DNA from 3 places in the Cupriavidus sp. MPR-AND1C genome. Region 3 is predicted to be linked to each of the others. Evidence: predicted binding sites of a transcription regulator. Region 3 holds the regulator's gene; each other region holds the start of a gene.
The links. Region 3 encodes FNR, which switches genes on or off when oxygen is low (the NO sensors DNR and NnrR bind a similar motif). Its sites were predicted from a motif close to TTGATNNNNATCAA; they were not measured.
Positions count from the first base shown of each region.

Region 1 (3,270 bases), on a different contig from region 3:
CGGCGGGGTGGGGCGTGGACTTGATCTAGCGCAAGTCGGTGCCGAAGGGGGCACTTTTTGGAGGGGGAGTTCTAATAGGTACCGTGTTTAGCGCCGCGGTCGATGTATCGGTTGCCCGAGCGATGTCACGCTAGGCGATGCGCAGTACCGCCGCGCCGGCCAGGCGGCCCGCGCGCAGGTCGGCCAGCGCGGCATTGGCCTGCTCCAGCGGATAGACCGTCGTGGTGGTGCGCAACGGCGTGGCCCGGGCGATTCGCATCAGTTCCAGGCCGTCGTCGCGCGTGAGGTTGGCCACCGACACGATCGATCGCTCCTCCCATAGCAGGCGATAGGGGAAGGCCGGAATATCGCTCATGTGGATGCCGCCGCAAACCACGGTGCCGCCCTTGGCCACGGCTTGCAGCGCCATCGGCACCAGCGCACCCACCGGCGCGAAGATCAGCGCGGCATCGAGCGGCCGCGGCGCGGGCTGGTCGCTCGGACCGGTCCAGCACGCCCCGGTGTCACGGGCGAGCTGGCAGGCGGCGGTGTCGCCGGGACGCGTGAAGGCAAAGATCTCGCGCTGCTGGGCGACGGCGATCTGCGTCACCAGGTGGGCCGCGGCGCCAAATCCGTAGATGCCGACAGACCGGACCTTGCGGGCGTCACCGGCCATGCACAGCGTGCGGTAGCCAATCAGGCCCGCGCACAGCAAGGGCGCCGCATGCTCGTCGTCGTAGTGCTCCGGGATAGGGAAGCAATAGCGGCTGTCGGCTACCGCGTACTCGGCGTAGCCGCCGTCGCGCGTATAGCCGGTGAACTGCGGCGTATCGCACAGGTTTTCGCGATGCGCGGCGCAATAGCCGCAGTGCCCGCAGGTCTGCCCGAGCCACGGCACGCCGACCCGGTCGCCCGGGGCAAGGCCCGTTACGCTAGTGCCACAGGACTCGACCCTGCCGACGACTTCGTGTCCGGGAATGAGCGCGGCTTTCGGGTGCGCGAGTTCGCCGTCGACAATGTGCAGGTCGGTGCGGCAGACGCCGCAGGTGCTCACCGCGATACGCACTTCGCCTGGGCCGGGGTTTGGCACGGGGACGTGCGCCAGGCGCAGGACCGGCCCGGTGCCGTCGAAAATCATGGCGCGCATCGTCTCGTGCATGGTGACATCCTCGCCGGTGCCCAGCATTTATCCTAGGCCACGCCGACTGCCGGCGCTTGATCCGTATCAATGGCGTACGCGAGGCGCCAGCCCCTGTGCAGAAGATATCGGCTTGACCTGAGTCAATAGCCAAGTCCAAACGCTTCCTAGACTGGATTCAAGCTCCCAAACCCAAACCGCACAGGAATGTCATGGAATACGCCAGCATCATGGTCCACCTGGACACCAGCCCACGCGCGATGGACCGGCTTGAAATCGCTGCCCGGCTCGCCGTGGCCCGCCATGCCCGGCTGATCGGGCTGTTTGCCGGCTTTATGCCGGACGTCGCCTGGTTTTACCTGATGGAGGGCGCCGCGACCTACATCAACGAGGACCGCCAGCGGCGCAGCGAGGCGCGCGAGGCGGTGCACCGGCGCTTCCGGGCGGCAACGCAGGACCTGGGGATCGAAACCGAGTGGCGGGCAGTGGAGGGCGATCCGTTGACGATGGCACTGCGCGAAGCGCGCGAGGCCGACCTTGTCGTTGCCGGGCAATATGATCCGGACGACCCAGACAGCTTTGTTGCGACCCAGTTCCTGGAAACCCTCATCCTCGACGTTGGCAGGCCGGTCCTTATCATTCCCTTCGCCGGCCAGTTCGCCGTCCCTGGCGCCCGTGTCATGGTGGCTTGGAACGGCGGACGCGAGGCCACGCGCGCCTTGCACGACGCCATGCCCTTGATCTGCGGCGGGCAGGCCAAGGTGCTTTGCGCGCAAGGTACCGGCGCGCGGCCCGATGCGAGCCTGCCGGGCCATGCCATGGCTGCTCTGGCAAGCCATGGCGTCCACGCAGAGCTTGAACACTGCCAGGAAGGATCGGACATCGCCATCGGCGAAACCTTGCTCTCGCGCGCGGCGGATTTTGGCGCCGATCTGGTGGTGATGGGTGCCTACGGGCGCGGCCGCCTGCGCGAGTTGGTACTGGGTGGCGTCACCAGGGCTTTGCTGGACACCATGACGGTGCCCGTCCTGATGTCGCATTAGTCACATCGGCCACATTGGCCACATTGGCCACAATTACGGCCGGCATGGCGCCGGCGCGATATCCGCGCCCACGCGCACCATGGCTGAGGCTGGCTTTGCGCAGGGCCGGAAGTGAGATTGACGCGGATCAAGCTTACCGGCAGCCCCCCAAACTATATTGAAGCTTGAAGCGGAACGAGGGTTCAGCGCGCCGCGCCGCAGGCACTCCGTACCGGCGGCCCATTACTTGATCTGGCGCGGGCGGCCTGCCCGATGTCATCGCCTCATGCATGAGGATCCGCTTTGCCGCGCCCGGGAGTCAACGATGTCCGATCTAACGAAAGAGCAGCTCTCCAGCCTCGTCACCTTGCTGGATGGCAGAGAGCAGAGAATCCGTGGCCAGATGGACGCCGCTGCCGTTTCCCGTACTGTGTCCGCCGAGCGCGAAGCGAGCGACGACGCGGATCTCGCCGAGCACGGCACCGAGGAGCGCATGGACGATGCCGTGGCGGAACATTACCGCATGGAACTGGCCGACATAGCGGTGGCGCGTAAGCGGATCGCCAGGCTCAGCTACGGCGTGTGCCTGGACTGCGGCGAGCCTATTCCTTATCCGCGGCTGCAAGCGTATCCCACGGCCAAACGCTGCACCCCTTGCCAGCGCAAGCACGAGCACATGTTCGGGGCGCCGAGCGGTATGCGATGAACATGGGCGGGCTCGCCAGGTGAGTCCGCAATACAGCAGGCAGGCCGCGTGGGCGCTGCCCGATTCGATTTCAGGAAGGAGCCAGACATGAAAGTCCGTGAGCGTGCGAGTCAGGTCAGGCCGGCCCGTTGGGACCGGCTTCCCCAGGATCCCATCCACGATGCCTACAAGCAGCCGGAGCAAGCGCCTGCCATCGCTTCCTGTCCGGCTTGCCACGCGGTCCTCCTGAAAGGACGTTGGCAATGGCGGGCCGTGCCGCCTGGCGCCAAGGCACTGATGTGCCCGGCCTGCCACCGCACCGCCGACCTTGTGCCCGCGGCGCGGTTGACACTGGATGGGGCGTTTCAGCGGGAGCACCGGGAAGAGATTCTCGGGCTGGTGCGGCACCGGGAAGCCCTGATGAGGGAGAGTCATCCGATGGAGCG
Region 1 covers NZ_JBXASU010000096.1:22,428-25,697, forward strand. Annotated here, with positions in the region: gene AC1RWI_RS32120 (zinc-dependent alcohol dehydrogenase family protein) at 131-1,138, opposite strand; gene AC1RWI_RS32125 (universal stress protein) at 1,330-2,160, shown strand; gene AC1RWI_RS32130 (TraR/DksA family transcriptional regulator) at 2,465-2,845, shown strand; gene AC1RWI_RS32135 (BCAM0308 family protein) at 2,933-3,270, shown strand, end outside.
Region 1: a site for FNR is predicted at 1,195-1,208, ahead of AC1RWI_RS32125 (universal stress protein). Genes of this name have one in related genera too.

Region 2 (3,270 bases), on a different contig from region 3:
AATGGCAACCGCACCGGCGAGGCCAATGGCAACCGTGCCGCTGGCAATGGCAATGGCAATGGCAACCGCGATCGCAATGGCGATGTCAACGGCAACCGCGCCGGTGTCAACACCCATGCCGCGCAGCCGCGCACCGGACAGGATCCGGCACGCGGCCGCCGTCCGGCGCCGCAAGCCGCGCTGCTGGGCGGCCAGCGCGCCAAGCCCACGCGCTAACTCCACAACCTTCCCCAACGGCTGCCACGCGTAATGTCCAGTTCAGGGTTTGACCTTCAGGTGCCCGGCGACGGTGGCACGTCCACCGACGGCGATGGCGTGCCCTACGCCCGCCTCACGCCGGACCTGATGCTGGATGCGATGGAGGCCGCCGGTTTCGAGCCGGATGGCCGCCTGCTGGCGCTCAATAGCTATGAGAACCGGGTCTGGCAGGTGGGGATCGAAGGCAGCGCGCCGGTGGTGGTCAAGTTCTACCGCCCGGGGCGCTGGAGCGACGCCGCCATCCTGGAAGAGCATGCTTTCGTGCGGCAACTGGCCGACGCCGAGATTCCGGCGGTGCCGGCCATCGCGCGCGACGGCGCCACGCTGCTGGCGCATGCGGGTTTTCGCTTCGCGGTGTTTCCCCGCTGCGGGGGGCGCGAGCCGGAGCTGGATCGTGCCGATACGCTGACCTGGCTTGGCCGTTTCATCGGCCGCATCCATGCGCTCGGCGCCACGCATCCTTACCAGGCGCGACCTGCCATCGACGTGGACACCTTCGGGGTGGCCCCGCGCGACTGGCTGCTGGCGCAAGACTGTATTCCCCCCGAACTGCGCCCGGCCTGGCAGGCGGTTGCCGATCTCGCCGTGGATGGCGCTCGCCGCTGCTTCGAGCGCGCGGGCGACGTCGCGCAGCTGCGCCTGCATGGCGATTGTCATCGCGGCAATGTGCTGTGGATCGAGGAGTCACATGCGGGTTCGCGCCCGCCCGGGCCACACTTTGTCGATTTCGACGATAGCCGCATGGGGCCGGCGGTGCAGGATCTGTGGATGCTGCTGGAAGGCGACCGCGCCGCCCAGCAGGGCCAGATGGCCGACATCCTGGCCGGCTATGAGGATTTCGCGGAATTCCAGCCGCGTGAGCTTTACCTGATCGAGGCGCTGCGCACGCTGCGCCTGCTGCATTACAGCGCCTGGCTGGCCAGCCGCTGGCGCGATCCGGCCTTTCCGGCGGCATTCCCGTGGTTTGGGACTGCCCGCTACTGGCAGGACCGCATTCTCGAACTGCGCGAGCAGGTCGCGCTGATGGACGAGCCGCCGCTCTGGCCGGTCTGACCTGGCACCGGCCAGCCCAGGCCGGCTGCCTTACTTCTTGCCCGGGGCCTTGACCAGGACTACCGGGCACGGGGCGTGCGCCAGCACCCGTCCCGCCACCGAACCAATCACCGCATCGAAGAACGAGCCGCGGCCGTGCGTGCCCATGACGATGCCGCGCGCATCCACGCTGGCGGCGTAGGCGACGATGCGTTCCGGCGCAAAGCCGTGCAGCGCGTGTTGCTCGAAGGCGACGCCCGCGGCGCCGAGGATGTCGGCCACGGACTGCATGGCCTTACCGCTTTCTTCCTGATGCCAGGCATCGATGGTTTCCTTGCTGACGAAGGCGCGTACCTGTCCGGTGACATCGGGCGTCACATGGACCACATGCACGGTAAAGCCGCTTTGCAGCAGTTTGCCTTCGGCGATGAAGCTGGCGGCTGCGTCGGAAAAGGGCGAACCGTCGGTGGCGAGCACGATGTTGGTCATGGCGGCTATCTCCTGTATTGGCTGTGATCGTTGTCGGCATGGCAACCCCCCGCCGGGGTGGCTCGGGGGCGGCCACTACAGTGATCATGGCATCCTGCGGGCAACCTTGCCTGGATCCAGATCAAGTCGGGCGCAATCGCCGGCGCCTTCCACGAGCCTTCCACGAGCCTTCCAATTTCCCGTTTTGACGGTTTCTTTGCACCGTGCCGTGGCATCTCGGCGCCTTTTTGATGCGGGGAAATCTACGCTGCAGATAGGACAACTCTGTCGGATGTTCCGGCTTGCCGTCATGTGGATCTACTATCGGTTGGCGATCGGCGCGCTGGCCATGCTCGCGCTGATCCTGCTTTTTGCCATGGAATTCGGGCTGGCCAGTGCCATTGCGCGCCGCGAGGAGGGCTTTTCGCAGTCGCCCGACGAGCAGGGTCCCTGAAGGGGCCTGCGCGCCGCCAGGGGCGCCGTGCGTGGACAAGTTGCATGTAGCGGTTCAGACTGCCGGGTGCCGGGCCGCGCGGCTGTCTTGCGGCCCGCCCGTCGTATCCGTCGACATGCACTTTCCTATCCAACAAGAGCCATGAGACTACGTTCCCGCGCCCGCGCGCCAGCCAGCGCGCCGCATCGCGCCCCCCTGCATACCCATTCCTGCATCTTCAAGTTCCCCTTGCGCAGCGCTGTCCGCGCGACCGTGTGCGGCACCCTCGGCGCCGTGCTGCTGGCCGCTGGCGCGCATGCCGCCACGCTCGACCGCGTGCAGCTACAGCAGCAGGCCGACCAGGCCGCGGCGCGCAGTTACCGCGAATGGGTCGAATTGCTGGCGCTGCCCAACGACGCCACCGTGCCGGCGGATATCCAGAAGAACGCGGACTGGCTGGTCAAGGCTTTCGCCCGGCGTGGCTTCCAGGCGCGCGAGCTGCCCAATAACGGCAAGCCGATGGTCTACGCCGAGTATCCCGCCAGCACGCAGCAAAGCGCTGGCCCGCGCAAGACCGTGCTGTTCTACATGCATTTCGACGGCCAGTCGGTGACGCCGTCGCAATGGGCGCAGCCCAGCCCGTGGGGGGCTACGCTCAAGGCGCGCAGCGCCGATGGCAAGTGGGAAACGCTGCCGCTGGACAAACTCTATGCCGGCCAGGTCGATCCCGAGTGGCGCGTGTTCGGGCGTTCGTCGTCGGACGACAAGGGCCCCATCGTGATGTTCCTGGCCGCCATGGATGCGCTCAAGGCCGCCGGGGTGGAGCCTGCGGTCGATATCAAGGTGCTGCTGGATTCCGAGGAAGAGAAGGGCTCGCCGTCGCTGGGCAAGGTGATCGCGGACAACCTGGCGCTGCTGCGCAATGACGGCATGGTGATCTTCGATGGCCCCATGCACCAGAGCAACCAGCCCACGCTGATCTTCGGCAACCGCGGCGTGCTGCTGGTACAGCTCAAGGTATTCGGCGCCAGCCAGGGCCTGCACAGCGGCCACTATGGCAACTATGCCGCCAACCCCGC
Region 2 covers NZ_JBXASU010000035.1:7,356-10,625, forward strand. Annotated here, with positions in the region: gene AC1RWI_RS19370 (DEAD/DEAH box helicase) at 1-216, shown strand, start outside; gene AC1RWI_RS19375 (serine/threonine protein kinase) at 250-1,311, shown strand; gene AC1RWI_RS19380 (universal stress protein) at 1,342-1,779, opposite strand; gene AC1RWI_RS19385 (hypothetical protein) at 2,051-2,212, shown strand; gene AC1RWI_RS19390 (M20/M25/M40 family metallo-hydrolase) at 2,354-3,270, shown strand, end outside.
Region 2: a site for FNR is predicted at 1,891-1,904, ahead of AC1RWI_RS19380 (universal stress protein). Genes of this name have one in related genera too.

Region 3 (3,270 bases):
CACGTCCAATCGCCTGATTCCCGTGCGGGTGCGCGTGCCGATCGAGTCCGCGGCGCAGGGCACGCACAAGATCGAGGTCACAGTGACCGCGGTGCCCGACGAGGGCGCGGGGAGTCATGGCGCGGAGATTCGACAGAGCACCAGCTTTATCGTGCCGCGCAATCTATGAGGCGGCTGAGACGCTGGATGCACCAATCCGCACGCAACATACGCGATCTAGATCTAGAGGAGGCCAGATGACGCAGCAAAGCAATCCCTGGTGGAAGGAGCCATGGCCGTGGCTGCTGATGAGTGGGCCATTCGTGGCCATGGTGGCCTGCGGGGTCACGATCTGGCTGGCCATGACCCATCCGGATCCGCCCATTGAGGAGGGGGTGGCTCGCCACGGCCTGGTGGTCGAGAAGGCGGGCAGCGGGGCACGCCAGGCAGCGCCGGTCGCGGCGCAAGCGAGGTGATCATGAGACTACGCTGGCTGATGTGGGTGCTGTGGCCCGCTTTCCTGGTCGCCGGGCTGACGACCGCGCTGGTATTCTCCATGGTCGATCCCGGCGACCTGCGCTTCTTCGGCCAGCCGGTCGAGGCATCGCGGGAGGCGGTCTACACCGTGGGCTTCCTGATCGCGTGGGTGCTGTGCTCGCTGTCGAGCGGCTTGACGCTGTACACCATGCCCACGCGGCTGGCGGACACGGACGAGCTGGAGTGAATGCGATGCGCGCCTTGCCGGTTCAGGCCAGCAGGCGCGGTATCGCGGCGAGCCGCCGCGGGCGAGGGTGGCCCGCGACGAGCACGTCAGCAGGACTTGTTGACGATCTGCTTGATCCCCGCCATGTCGACCAGCTTGACGTGGCGCTGGCGAATCTGGATCAGGCCGGCTTCCGCAAAGCGCGAGAACAGGCGGCTGACGGTTTCGAGCTTGAGTCCCAGGTAGCTGCCGATTTCCTCGCGGCTCATGCGCAGCACAAACTCGGAGGCCGAATAGCCGCGCGCGGACAAGCGCTCGGACAGGTTGATCAGGAAAGCGGCAAGCCGCTCCTCGGCACGCATCGATCCGAGCGTGATCAACATGACCTGGTCCTGCGAGATCTCCTTGCTCATCAGGCGCATGAACTGATGCTGCAGGGAAGGCAGGACGTTGGACAGCGTCTGGAGATCGCCAAAGCGCACCATGCAGACTTCGGTATCCTCCAGTGCGGTGGCGTCCGAAGCGTGCTGCATCTCGCCAAGGCCGTCGAGGCCGACGACTTCGCCGGGAAGGTGGAAGCCCGTGATCTGCGAGCGGCCGTCTTCCATTGTCAGGTGGGTCTTGAGCGTGCCGAAGCGGATCGCGTAGACGGCGGTGAGAGGATCTCCGAGGCGGTACAGGGTTTCGCCCTTGCGTACGCGCACCCGGTCCTGGACCAGCGTATCCATCTTTTCGAGGTCCTGCTGCGACATGCCGACGGGCAGGCAGAGCTGGCCGAGCGAGCAAGTGGAGCAGCGGGGCGACATCTCGGTAATGGGAATGGTGGTGAGCAATTGGGGCCTGTCGGTTTAGCGCAGTCAATCAAGCGCGATGTGGCAGGCGCATTGAGTTGAGAGCTTGACGTTGAGAGTCGTCGATTGGAAGCGCTATCCACATCGGCCTGGCGCGCGGGTCTTGCGGCAGTGCGCTATCTGTGCAGCGCGGCTTGCCGTGCCCGTCGTCATGTTGCGCGAGCGCACTGGTGTGCGCGGGCGCCAAGCTTCATGTTGATAGCGCCTCTTGGAACTGCGGGGGCGCGTTCGCCGCATTTTACCGCGTCGGACGTTGCGATTGTGTGATTGGGAGGAGAAGTTGACCATAGGCGTGCTTATCAGCGTATTTACCCTGGCTTTGCTGGGCGGCGTGCACTGCGCCGCCATGTGCGGCGGGATCGCGCTGGCGGCGGAGCAGGGCGGCGTTGCGCGCGTGCCCGCCACGGTGCTCCGGCGTCCCGGCCATTGGTTGCTGGAACTGCTTGTCATGCATGCCGGGCGGCTGAGCATGTATGCGGTGCTGGGGGCCTTGCTGGGCGCCCTTGGCGCTGGTGTCTGGAAGGCACAGTACCTGCCGCTGCAGCGTTGGCTGTTCGGGATCGGCAGCGTGATGTTGGTGCTGTCGGGCTTGTGGATGTTGCGCGGGCGCACCATGGGTACGGGTTGGCTGGAGCGGCTCGCCGCCCGTGGCGCGGGCGGTTTGCTGCGCGGCCTTGGCGCCGTCGGGGCGCGCTTGCCGGCTGTGGCCCGGGCGCAGGGGCAGGGCCGGTTGCTGCGGCGCTACGGCATGGGGCTAGCCTGGGGGCTGGTCCCGTGCGGCATGGTGTACGGCGCCCTTGCCATGGCGTTGCTGGCCGGCAATGCGCCGTCGGGCGCGCTGGTGATGGCCGTGTTTGGCCTTGGCACCCTGCCAAACCTGCTGGTGATCTCGGGCCTGTCCGGCTATCTCAGGCAACTTTCGCGGCGCCCGGCGTTGCGGGCTGGCGCTGGCCTTGCGGTGGTGGCCTTTGGCTTGGCCGGGGTGGCGCGTGCACTGCTTTTGCCAGAGACGCTTGCCGCGCATGGATTCTGCCTTGTCTTCTGAAGCGCCGTTTCGTGGTGTATTTGTCACTTCTGCGCTGAGCTAGCTGCGCGAATCGGTTGCAGGTTTGCCAGGGAATGCCATACAATCGCAAGAACAGCGATATCGCGCAGCGTGTTTCATCGTGGCATCGTCAGGTAGCATCCGCTGCATCAGGGATGCATGCCAGGAACACCCAGGCAGGCATCAGCGCCAGGGACCGTTCCCCATCCGCCGTCCGGTTAAAAAGATTCGGTTCAAAAGACCAGTCACGGCAGGGCGGGGTGAAATAGGTCAGCAGGCCCAATATCCGTATTTTCTTGCAACCGGTGCGTTCGACGATAAACGCCGTGCCGGACAGGTCCGCCACATCAGGGGGAAGGCGCGACGCAAGGGCTCCGTCGACCGGCAGATAAAGCCGGTGGCCGGGCGATCTCCTGCCGGTCAGGTCCGGCACCCGATGCAATAAAAGAAGGCGCACGGCTGGCATGCATCGAGCATGCGGTTGGCTGCGCGGCCAGATGGCGGTGGCAATCCCTACCGCTGAACCCGCAATCTCCAGTGCGCCCGGGATCAACCGGGGCGCAGGTGCAAAGACAGGCTGCACGCAATCAACATGAATACCCAAGAGGCGAAGATCGTCCTCGAGACCGCGCTGATCTGCGCGCAGGAACCCTTGCGCGTCAATGACTTGCGCCGGCTGTTTGCCGACGACG
Region 3 covers NZ_JBXASU010000066.1:22,812-26,081, reverse strand. Annotated here, with positions in the region: gene ccoG (cytochrome c oxidase accessory protein CcoG) at 1-169, shown strand, start outside; gene AC1RWI_RS27565 (hypothetical protein) at 237-455, shown strand; gene AC1RWI_RS27560 (hypothetical protein) at 458-703, shown strand; gene fnr (fumarate/nitrate reduction transcriptional regulator Fnr) at 790-1,515, opposite strand; gene AC1RWI_RS27550 (sulfite exporter TauE/SafE family protein) at 1,814-2,578, shown strand; gene AC1RWI_RS27545 (hypothetical protein) at 2,709-3,044, opposite strand; gene scpB (SMC-Scp complex subunit ScpB) at 3,171-3,270, shown strand, end outside.